3 regions of the Massilia varians genome follow, and region 3 is predicted to be linked to each of the others. Evidence: predicted binding sites of a transcription regulator. Region 3 holds the regulator's gene; each other region holds the start of a gene.

Region 1 (3,276 bases), 1.3 Mb from region 3:
TCGGGGTTGAATGCCCAGGGAGCGGGCAGGCGATAAATCTGGAGATTCTTGAACCACATACGCTTGTTATCCGATTGGTGTCTAAATTCTGGGGAACGACATTCTACGCTGCCGGGCAGAACTCAGCCGTGTTTACGAAGGGAAAAAAATTAATCTGTTGCCGGGTCGCCAACAGCCTCGACGATCGCCGCCGGCAGCGCATCGTCGAACAGGCGCAACTGCTCGACTGTCTCGGTATCGCTCAGGCGCACGCCGACGCCCAGCAGGCGCACCGGGCGGCTATGGCGGGCCCAGCCGGCTTCCATCAGGCGCGCATAGGTCGGGATATGTGGCGCATAGCCAACACACTCGACCGTGGTCTGCTGGAAGTCCGAGAACTTGATCTTCACAAACAGCTTGTTGATGAATTTCTCGGCGCCGTTGCGCTTGATGCGGCCTAGCAGGTGCTCATACAGGTCCGGCAGCAGCCGCAGGCAGGCGTCCAGGTCCGGCACGTCCGGCGTATAGGTCTCTTCGGTGCTGATCGACTTGCGCTCGCGCGAGGTGTTCACGGCGCGCTCGTCGATACCGCGGCACAGCTTGTGGAGCCGGTAGCCGAAGCTGCCGAAATGCTCGGTCAGGCGCTCGATGCTCCAGTGGCGCATGTCGGCGCAAGTCTGCAGGCCGAGCCGGTGCATCTTCTCGGCCGTCACCTTGCCGACGCCGTACAGTTTTTTCACCGGCAGCGCGGCCACGAAGGCATCGACCTCCTCTGGCCGCACGAGAAAAAGGCCGTCCGGCTTGTTCCAGTCGCTGGCGATCTTGGCCACGAACTTGTTCGGCGCCACCCCGGCCGAGGCGGTGATGCCGACGGTCTCGAAAATGCGGCGCCGGATCTCCTGCGCGATCAGGGTGGCGCTGCCCTTGCAGTGCGTTGAGTCGCTGACGTCGAGATAGGCTTCGTCGAGCGAGAGCGGCTCCACCAGCTCGGTGTAGTCGCGGTAGATGTCCATGATCTGGGTTGATGCGATCCGGTATTTTTCCATCGCCGGCGGAATCACCAGGAGCTGCGGGCACAGTTTCATGGCCTGGGCGGTGGCCATGGCCGAATGGATGCCGTAGCGGCGCGCCTCGTAGTTGCAGGTGGCAATCACGCCGCGCTGGTCGGGACGGCCGCCGACCGCGAGCGGACGCCCGCGCAGCGACGGGTCGTCGCGCATCTCGACCGATGCGTAGAAACAGTCGCAGTCGCAGTGGATGATTTTACGGAGCGGAGAATTCACATGGACGACGTCACGTGACGGCAGGGTCGACTACTGTTATTCCATACAGTATCCGTTTTTTCTTGCAAAACGTCAAAAAAAAGAACGCGCGGCAAGCCGCGCGTTCCCGGATGAAGACGGCGCAGGGGAGCGCGCCGCTTCCTCCTGACCTTACCAGCTCAGTTTCACGTTATACGTACCGGCGCTGCCGACACTGCCGCTGTAGTACACCACGCGCACGTAACGGCTGGCGGTGGTGGTGCCGGTGTTGGCCGAGCTCGCGCTGTCGACCGCGCCGGCGCCGTTCTCGCTGCGGCTGAGCAGGGTGCCCGCGCTGTTGTAGATGTACAGGTCGTAGTCGGAGGTGCTGTTCGGCGTCATCGTCGCGCTCAGGGTCTTGCCCGCCGGCAGATCGACACGGAAGTAATCCGTATCGGTCGAGCTCGACAAGGTGGCGTTCACGGTGGTGCCGCTGGTCGAGACCAGGTTGGCGGTACCCAGCGTGTTGTTCGACTCGGTTTCGTTGATGACCGTCCCGCTCGGCGGGGTGGTGCCGCCGATCGCCGCATTCACCGCCGCGGTCGCGTCGACGATGCCGGTGCCGCAGCCCGAGCAGGTCGCCGGGAAGGCGCGCGCGGTCGACTTCAGCATGCTTTCCACCTGGTCCGGGGTCAGGGTCGACTTGGCCGCGAACATCAGCGCCGCCACGCCCGCCACGTGCGGGGTCGCCATCGAGGTGCCCTGGTAGCCTGCGTAGTTGTCCGAGCCCGGGGTCGAGGAGCCCGAGTTCAGGGTCGAGATCACGCTGTAGCTGCCGTCGCCGCCGGGGGCCGCCACGTCCACCAGGGTGCCGTAGTTCGAGTAGGAGGCACGGCCGCCGGTCTTGCCGGTGGCTGCCACGGCGATGACGCCCGAGCAGTTCGCCGGGCTGGCGTTGCTGACGTTCATGTTGTCGTTGCCGGCCGCCACCACCACGACCGAGCCGCGCGAACGGGCGCCGTTGATCGCAGTCTGGGTGGTGGCGTCGCAGGCGCCGCTGCCGCCCAGCGACAGGTTCAGCACCTTCGCCTTGTTGGCGTTGGCCGGCACGCCGGTCACGGTGCCGCCCGAGGACCAGGTAATCGCGTCGGCGATGTCCGAGGTGTAGCCGCCGCACTTGCCGAGCACGCGCACCGGGATCATCTTGGCGTTGTACGCCACGCCAGCCACACCCAGGCTGTTGTTGGTCTTGGCGGCAACGGTGCCGGCCACGTGGGTGCCGTGCCAGCTCGAGCCCGATGCCGGCGAGCCGGCATAGCATTCGCCTGCCGCGACCCAGTCGCCCGGGTCGCTCGCATCGCTGTCGCGGCCGTTGCCATCGTTGCCGATGGTGGCGCTGCTGATGAAGTCATAGCCCTGCAGGAATTGACCGCTGAGGTCGGCGTGCGGGCGGTAGCCGGTGTCGATCACGGCCACGACCACGCCGGTGCCGGTCGACTTGTCCCAGGCGGTCGGCAGGCGCAGGCCGCCGGTCGCGTCGGTATAGTGCCACTGCTGGGCGTAATAGGGGTCGTTCGCGGTCGCCATGTGGGTCATGATGCGGTCCGGCTCGGCGTATTCGATGGCCGGGTCGCGTGCCATCATTTCGGCCGCAACTTTCTGAACGTCGTTCAGATGCTTTTTACCGTTGAGCTTGAACACCCGGGCGCCGCTGGCGATCGCGTGGCTCTCGCGGACGGTCATGCCGAACTCCTGGCCTGCGCGCTCGAGCTTGCCTTTGCGCTCCTGGGCCAGCGCGGCAACCGCGTGCCCCCTGGCTTGGCCCTTGGTCTTCTCCACCGGGAGGTCGTCCTTGTACTTGACGATGATCTGATCAGTCTCCATGACGAACTGCTGTTTGCCGGCTGGATTGTCGTTGCCGACACCCGCCGCCGCCGTCAAGGACACGACTGCCAGAGATACTGCGACACAAATCTTCAACATTGCAGGTTGCATCGAATGCGATTGCTTCATGTTTCTTCCTTATTGTGTGTTTTCCGTCAAGCGAACTGATCCT
Region 2 (3,276 bases), 990 kb from region 3:
GACAGTGATGGCGCGCGTATGCCGGAGCGAGCGCGATACGGGAGGAGACAGGGGCATAAAAACCAATGCCGCTTACGCGGCGGTTAGTGGTGCAGCCAGTGTGCTTCATGCACGTTGCCGTAGCTTCTACGACAACAACCGCTCATGCGGCGCTGCTTAAACCGTGAAAGTTTAGCACACGGCGTTCTCGGTTGCACTGCAACAGAAGCCTTTTTGCCGGGTTGCAGGCAAGATGAGACGGCTTTCTTGCTGCGTCGTCAATATTGCTTTGGCTGGACGGGTCTGCCGGGTGGCAAGACCAATCCCGGCCACGGCCTGGCGAGACGGACCCGGTAAACGCGCAGCGCCAGCGTGCAGCGCCATCGTCCGTTGAGGAATATGCCTGGGCATATCGGAGATGACGCTCCACGCTGGCGCCGGAGCCCTGCTTCCATACCGAGAAGCTGTACGATCTAGGTGATACATCAGGCCTGCGGCCACGCCTGGCATATCGTCGGAGCAGGCCTGGGGCCAGGCCCGCTCGTCAGGCAACAGGCTCGAACACCAGCCTGTTTACAGCTCGTCGTCGTCGGGAGCGCCCTGCATTGCGATCCGTGCAGCGCGTTGGGAGAAACCACGCTGCAGCATGAAACGCATCTGCTTGGCACGCTCAGCCGCATCGGCGGCGACGGTGCCGAACTTGCGCCGCCAGACTTCGGCGGCGCGTGCGGTTTCGCTGTCGGCGAGCGCGGCCTTGATCTCATCCAGCGCTTCGCCGTTGAGGCCGTGGCTTTGCAGCTCGGCCATCACACGGCTATTGCCGAAGCGGCTTGCCTTCCTGTTGATCAGGGATTCGGCAAAACGCTCCTGCGACAGCCAGTTGTTCTTCTCGAGGAAATCCAGGAGGGCTTCCACGTCATCGCCCGGCTCGGCATAACGGGCCAGCTTGCGCCCCAGCTCGAGCCGGCTGTGCTCGCGCATCGACAGGTAGCGAAGCGCGCGCGCTTTCAGGCTCAGCTGGGGTGCAGGCATCGACTACGTCCGCGAACCGGCGATTACTCGCCGACTGCCTTGAGCTTGTCCTTGCCGCTGTCTTCGACAGCAGCCAGGACCGGCGGCAGTTCGCGCACGCCCAGCGCAGCACGGACCTTGTTCTCGATTTCGCGTGCCAGTGCCGGACGCTCTTTCAGGAACTGACGGGCGTTGTCCTTGCCCTGGCCGATGCGTTCGCCGTTATAGCTGTACCACGAACCGGACTTCTCGACGATCTTGTTGTCGGCGCCCAGATCCAGGATTTCGCCTTCGCGCGAAGTGCCTTCTCCATACAGGATGTCGAAGTGGGCTTCCTTGAACGGCGGCGCGATCTTGTTCTTGACGACCTTGACCTTGGTTTCGTTACCGATCACTTCGTCACCCGACTTGATCGAGCCGGTACGGCGGATGTCCATGCGCACGGAGGCGTAGAACTTCAGCGCGTTACCGCCGGTGGTGGTTTCCGGGCTGCCGAACATCACGCCGATCTTCATGCGGATCTGGTTGATGAAGATGACCAGGGTGTTGGTGCGGTTGATCGAGCCGGTCAGCTTGCGCAGGGCCTGCGACATCAGTCGCGCCTGCAGGCCCGGCAGCGAGTCGCCCATGTCGCCTTCGATTTCGGCGCGCGGGGTCAGTGCCGCCACCGAGTCGATGACCACCAGGTCGACCGAGCCCGAACGCACCAGGGCGTCGGTGATCTCGAGGGCTTGCTCGCCGGTGTCCGGCTGCGAGATCAAGAGGTCGCCCAGGTTGATGCCCAGCTTCTGCGCATAGGTCACGTCGAGCGCGTGCTCGGCGTCGATGAAGGCGCAGGTGCCGCCCAGCTTCTGCATCTGGGCGATGGTCTGCAGCGTCAGCGTGGTTTTACCCGACGACTCCGGACCGTAGATCTCGACGATACGGCCGCGCGGCAGGCCACCGACGCCCAGCGCGATGTCCAGACCCAGCGAGCCGGTGGAAACAGTCTGGACTTCCTCGACCGGTGCGCTGGTGTCCATGCGCATGACCGAGCCCTTGCCGAACTGCTTTTCAATTTGCGCCAGGGCGGCGGCCAGCGCCTTGCCCTTTTCAGCGGCGTTTACTGCGGTTTTTTTGTCGTCCATGGTGTACTTTCAGCTGTGGAGTAGGCAAGGTAGGGGCGCTACCACGCAAATCAAGGTCACTACTGTATAAAAACTCAGTGGTTTGAACAAGCGAAATCAAGTCACTACTGTATATAAATCCAGTGGTTTAGGCAAGCGAAAAAAGTCGCGGTGTTGCTATCCGTAAGACTCGCATTGTTGCGATAAATCAAACACAATAGGGCCTGTCAAAGGTCTAACGAAATACTGAGGTAGCCCCATGCGAATTCTGCTCGCCGAAGATGATAGCGTACTTGCCGATGGGCTAACGCGTTCCCTGCGCCAGTCCGGCTATGCCATCGATTGCGTCAAGAACGGCCAGGATGCCGATACGGCCCTGTCCACCCAGGAGTTCGACCTCCTGATTCTCGACCTCGGCCTGCCCAAGCTGTCCGGCCTGGAAGTGCTGCGCCGCCTGCGCGCGCGCTCCTCGCTGCTGCCGGTGCTGATCCTCACCGCCGCCGACTCGGTCGAGCAGCGCGTCGAGGGCCTCGACCTCGGCGCCGACGACTACATGGCCAAGCCCTTCGCCCTGTCCGAGCTGGAGGCGCGGGTGCGCGCCCTCACCCGGCGCGGCGCCGGCGGCGGCCCCGCCGTGGTCCGGCACGGCCCGCTGGTGTACGACCAGGTCGGCCGCAGCGCCTACATCAACGACCAGATGCTCGACCTGTCGGCGCGCGAGCTGGGCCTGCTGGAAGTGCTGCTGGCGCGCACCGGGCGCCTGGTCTCCAAGGAGCAGCTGGTCGACCACCTGTGCGAATGGGGCGAGGAAGTCTCGAACAACGCCATCGAGGTCTACGTGCACCGGCTGCGCAAGAAGATCGAGGTCGGCGGCGTGCGCATCGCCACCGTGCGCGGCCTCGGCTACTGCCTCGAGAAGTACTCCGACGCCCCGCGCGCACCGGCCCCAGAAAACAAGTGAACGAGCACGAAGGCGGGCATGCCGACACGCCGCCAGGCGCGGGGCAGGACCCGTTCGCGCCCTTCCCGGCGGGCGGGCACCGGCCCTGGGTCCCGCCCAATCCCGAACCCGACGAGAACATCCGCCATTCGCTGTTCGGCGAGATCCTCGACTGGATGCTGGCCCCGCTGCTGCTGCTGTGGCCGATGAGCATCGCGATCACCTACCTGGTGGCCAAGT
Region 3 (3,276 bases):
ATGTGAAACACCAAGGCTTTGCTGTTGCGGTTTTTTCGTGCAAGGAATCCGTCGAAGCGGTAGGCGGCGCCGAGTTCGGCGCTTTCCAGCCTGCCTGAAATCTCGCCTGCGCCGAGCGCGGGGATTTCAAACGCGACCTGCCTTGCCACTCCGGCCTCGACCTGCTGCGAATCGTGCATCAGGATCGCGCCCACGATGGGGACGCCGGCCGGGGTGAAACGCAGGACGTCTCGCTCCGCGATGGTCGCGATGAGCTGGAACCGGTTCACTGCGCTCTACGAATTCCCGAGAAAAAACTTAGGCAGCAGCGGCCGGGGCAGCAGCAGCTGCTTCAGCGCGGTGGCTCTTGGCTGCGTCTTCGCGCTGGACCGACTTCATCATCGGCGACGGTGCGGTTTCGGCCTTCTTCATCTTGACGGTCAGGTGACGCAGGACGGCATCATTGAACTTGAATGCGGTTTCCAGCTCGACCAGGGTCTCGTTGTCGCACTCGATGTTCATGCAGATGTAGTGAGCCTTCGGCAGCTTCTGGATCTGGTAAGCCATCTGGCGACGGCCCCAGTCTTCCACGCGATGGATGTTACCGCCGCGGCTGGTGACCGTGGTCTTGTAACGCTCGATCATCGCCGGAACTTGCTCGCTCTGGTCCGGGTGGACGATAAAAACGATTTCATAATGACGCATGCAACACTCCTTGAGGACGTTTAAACAAATGCCCACCTCGGCGTCAAGACGAGTGTGGGAAGGGAAAGCCTTCGATTATAGCCTGAAAACTCGGCGGATGGAAACCCGGGCATGGTCCGGGCCGGCGACGGACCGCAAAAAGCGGGCAGGTGCGCCACGAATGCAGCAGTTGCGCACATTTTTTGCAGTTTTCCCGTGTTTGCCCTTGCGTATATCAGAATACTGTACAAAAATACAGTCTGCTCTTACAACTAATGCCGTATACCACCCATGCTCAAGCTCACTGCAAGGCAAGAACAGATCCTTAACCTGATCAAGGAAGCGATCGAAAACACCGGCTTCCCGCCGACCCGCGCCGAAATCGCGGCCGAGCTGGGTTTCAAGTCGGCCAATGCGGCCGAAGAACACCTGCAGGCCCTGGCGCGCAAGGGCGCGATCGAGATTTCGCCGGGCACCTCGCGCGGCATCCGCCTGGTCGGCGCCTCGGTCGAGCAGATCCCGATGCCGCCCCCGAACCTCATGATGTCGCTGCCGCTGGTTGGCCGCGTAGCCGCCGGTTCGCCGATCCTGGCCCAGGAACACGTCGAGGCCACCTACTCCGTGGACGCCGCCATGTTCTCGGCGCGCCCCGACTTCCTGCTGAAGGTCAAGGGCTGGTCGATGCGCGATGCCGGCATCTGCGACGGCGACTTCCTGGCCGTCAAGAAGATCGACAGCGCCAAGAACGGCCAGATCGTGGTGGCCCGCCTGGGCGAAGAAGTCACCGTCAAGCGCTACCGCAAGACCGGCAACCTGGTCGAACTGCTGCCGGAGAATCCGGACTTCAAGGTGATCCAGGTGAACCCGGAAGACGAGTTCGCGCTCGAGGGTCTCGCTGTCGGCCTGATGCGCAGCTGGCACTAAGAGCGCCCAACAATTCCCTTTTTGTTAGGCGCTCCAGTCGTGAAGCCGCCTCCCCGGCGGCTTACTGAATCTTCTTGTCCGCCCAGTGTGAATCCTTCTTGATGGAATTCACTACCTTGTTGTGCTCCGCCACGTAGGCCTCGGTCGCCGAGCGCCAGGCAGCATAGTCGGCCAGCACCAGCTTCGAACTCACCTTCGCTTCCTCGCTCAGGTTTTCCTGCAGCTGCGCCAGGTAGGCGTTCGATTGCTCGATCTCTTCCTTGTTCATCAGCTTCTGGACGTCGGCCGGAATCCGCTTGGACAGCGGCATCGCCGCGTTCAGGTTGGTGACGTACTTGTTGTAGCACTCCTGCCAGGTCTGCACGGCCGCACTGATGCGGTCGATGTCGGCATTGACCTTTGACATTGCCGGAATGCGCGGCGTGGTGCAGCGGAACTCGCCCGATTTCAGGTCTTCGCCGTCATAGCCCTTGATCCAGTAATCGATGTCCTTGCGGCGCTTGGCGCGCTGCTCGATCAGCTCGAGCGAAGCGATCGCGACCTTGTTGCCCTTGGCGGCGGCTTTCTTGAACAGGTCGAGCGCCCTGGCTTCATCGACCTCCCCTGCCTCGCCGTAGAAATACATCTGGCCCAGCGCCTGCTGGGCGGCCGGATTGCCGGCATTGGCCAGCTTGGTGTAGATCTTCAGCGCGCCCGCGTAGTCCTTCTTGTCGAACAGGGCATTGGCGTCTTCCAGCTCGCCGGCAAAGGCGGCGCCGCACAGCAGCAGGGATGCAAGGAACAGCTTGGTCTTCATGGGCAGGTGGATGAGGTAAATGGAAAGCCCATGATAGCGGCAATGTGCCGCCCTGCTCAACCGCTGAAACAAAATGATGGGCATAGGGGTGATCTGGTCCAGTGGACCGGATCACGCTCCGCCGACCGCGCGTTCAACACCAGTATGCATTGCGGCAGAGCATGCCGAAGTTGAACGCGCGGTCGGACAAGCCGACCACCCTACATATGCCTTATGCGTCGAGCGCCTGGCGGAAGTCCGCCAGCAGGTCCTCGGTGTCCTCGATGCCCACCGAGACCCGGATCAGGGACTCGGCGATGCCCATGCTGGCGCGCCGCTCTGCGCCCATCTCGAAGAAGATGGTGTGCGCCACCGGGATCACCAGGGTGCGGGTGTCGCCCAGGTTGCTGGCCGGGATGCCGAGCTTCAGGCGGTTCAGGTAGTCGAAGGGGTCGATGCTGTCGACCAGCTCGAAGCTCATCAGGGAACCGCCGGTACGGAACAGCGACGTGACGATGCCGTTCTGCGGATGCGAAGCCAGGCCCGGATAGTGGACCGCCGCCACGCGCTCATCCGCCTCCAGCATCCGCGCCAGCGCCAGCGCGTTGGCGCTGGTACGCTCCATGCGCAGCGCCAGCGTCTCGGCGCCCACCGCGATGTGGTGCGCCGCTTCCGGCCCGAGGGCCGCGCCGAAGTCGCGCAGGGCCTTGGCGCGCAGCTGGGCCAGGCCCTGGGCAGCTGGCGGCTGCTTGCGGAAGTTGGCCGCGATGTGCGGGTAGGCGCTCCAGTCGAACAGGCCGGTGTCGGTCAGGGCGCCGCCGAGCGCGATGCCGTGGCCGGCGATCGACTTGGTCAGCGAGTTGACCACCAGGCCCGCCCCCACCGCCTTCGGGCGGAACAGGTAAGGCGTGGTC

What was found. The regulator LexA, encoded in region 3, represses DNA repair genes until DNA is damaged. The targets are predictions, from matches to a motif close to ACTGTATNNNNATACAGT.
Region 1: the regulator LexA is predicted to act here: its motif matches at 1,295-1,312, upstream of dinB (DNA polymerase IV).
Region 2: the regulator LexA is predicted to act here: its motif matches at 2,224-2,241, upstream of recA (recombinase RecA).

The regions. Positions count from the first base shown of each region.
Region 1 is NZ_AP026966.1:57,868-61,143, forward strand. It holds gene MasN3_RS00265 (recombination-associated protein RdgC) at 1-59, opposite strand, end outside; gene dinB (DNA polymerase IV) at 150-1,262, opposite strand; gene MasN3_RS00275 (S8 family serine peptidase) at 1,413-3,104, opposite strand.
Region 2 is NZ_AP026966.1:5,286,974-5,290,249, forward strand. It holds gene MasN3_RS23810 (DUF2889 domain-containing protein) at 1-57, opposite strand, end outside; gene recX (recombination regulator RecX) at 553-1,011, opposite strand; gene recA (recombinase RecA) at 1,035-2,117, opposite strand; gene MasN3_RS23825 (response regulator transcription factor) at 2,356-3,057, shown strand; gene MasN3_RS23830 (sensor histidine kinase) at 3,054-3,276, shown strand, end outside.
Region 3 is NZ_AP026966.1:4,300,320-4,303,595, forward strand. It holds gene priB (primosomal replication protein N) at 1-269, opposite strand, end outside; gene rpsF (30S ribosomal protein S6) at 298-684, opposite strand; gene lexA (transcriptional repressor LexA) at 955-1,587, shown strand; gene MasN3_RS19470 (tetratricopeptide repeat protein) at 1,649-2,383, opposite strand; gene MasN3_RS19475 (cystathionine gamma-synthase family protein) at 2,595-3,276, opposite strand, start outside.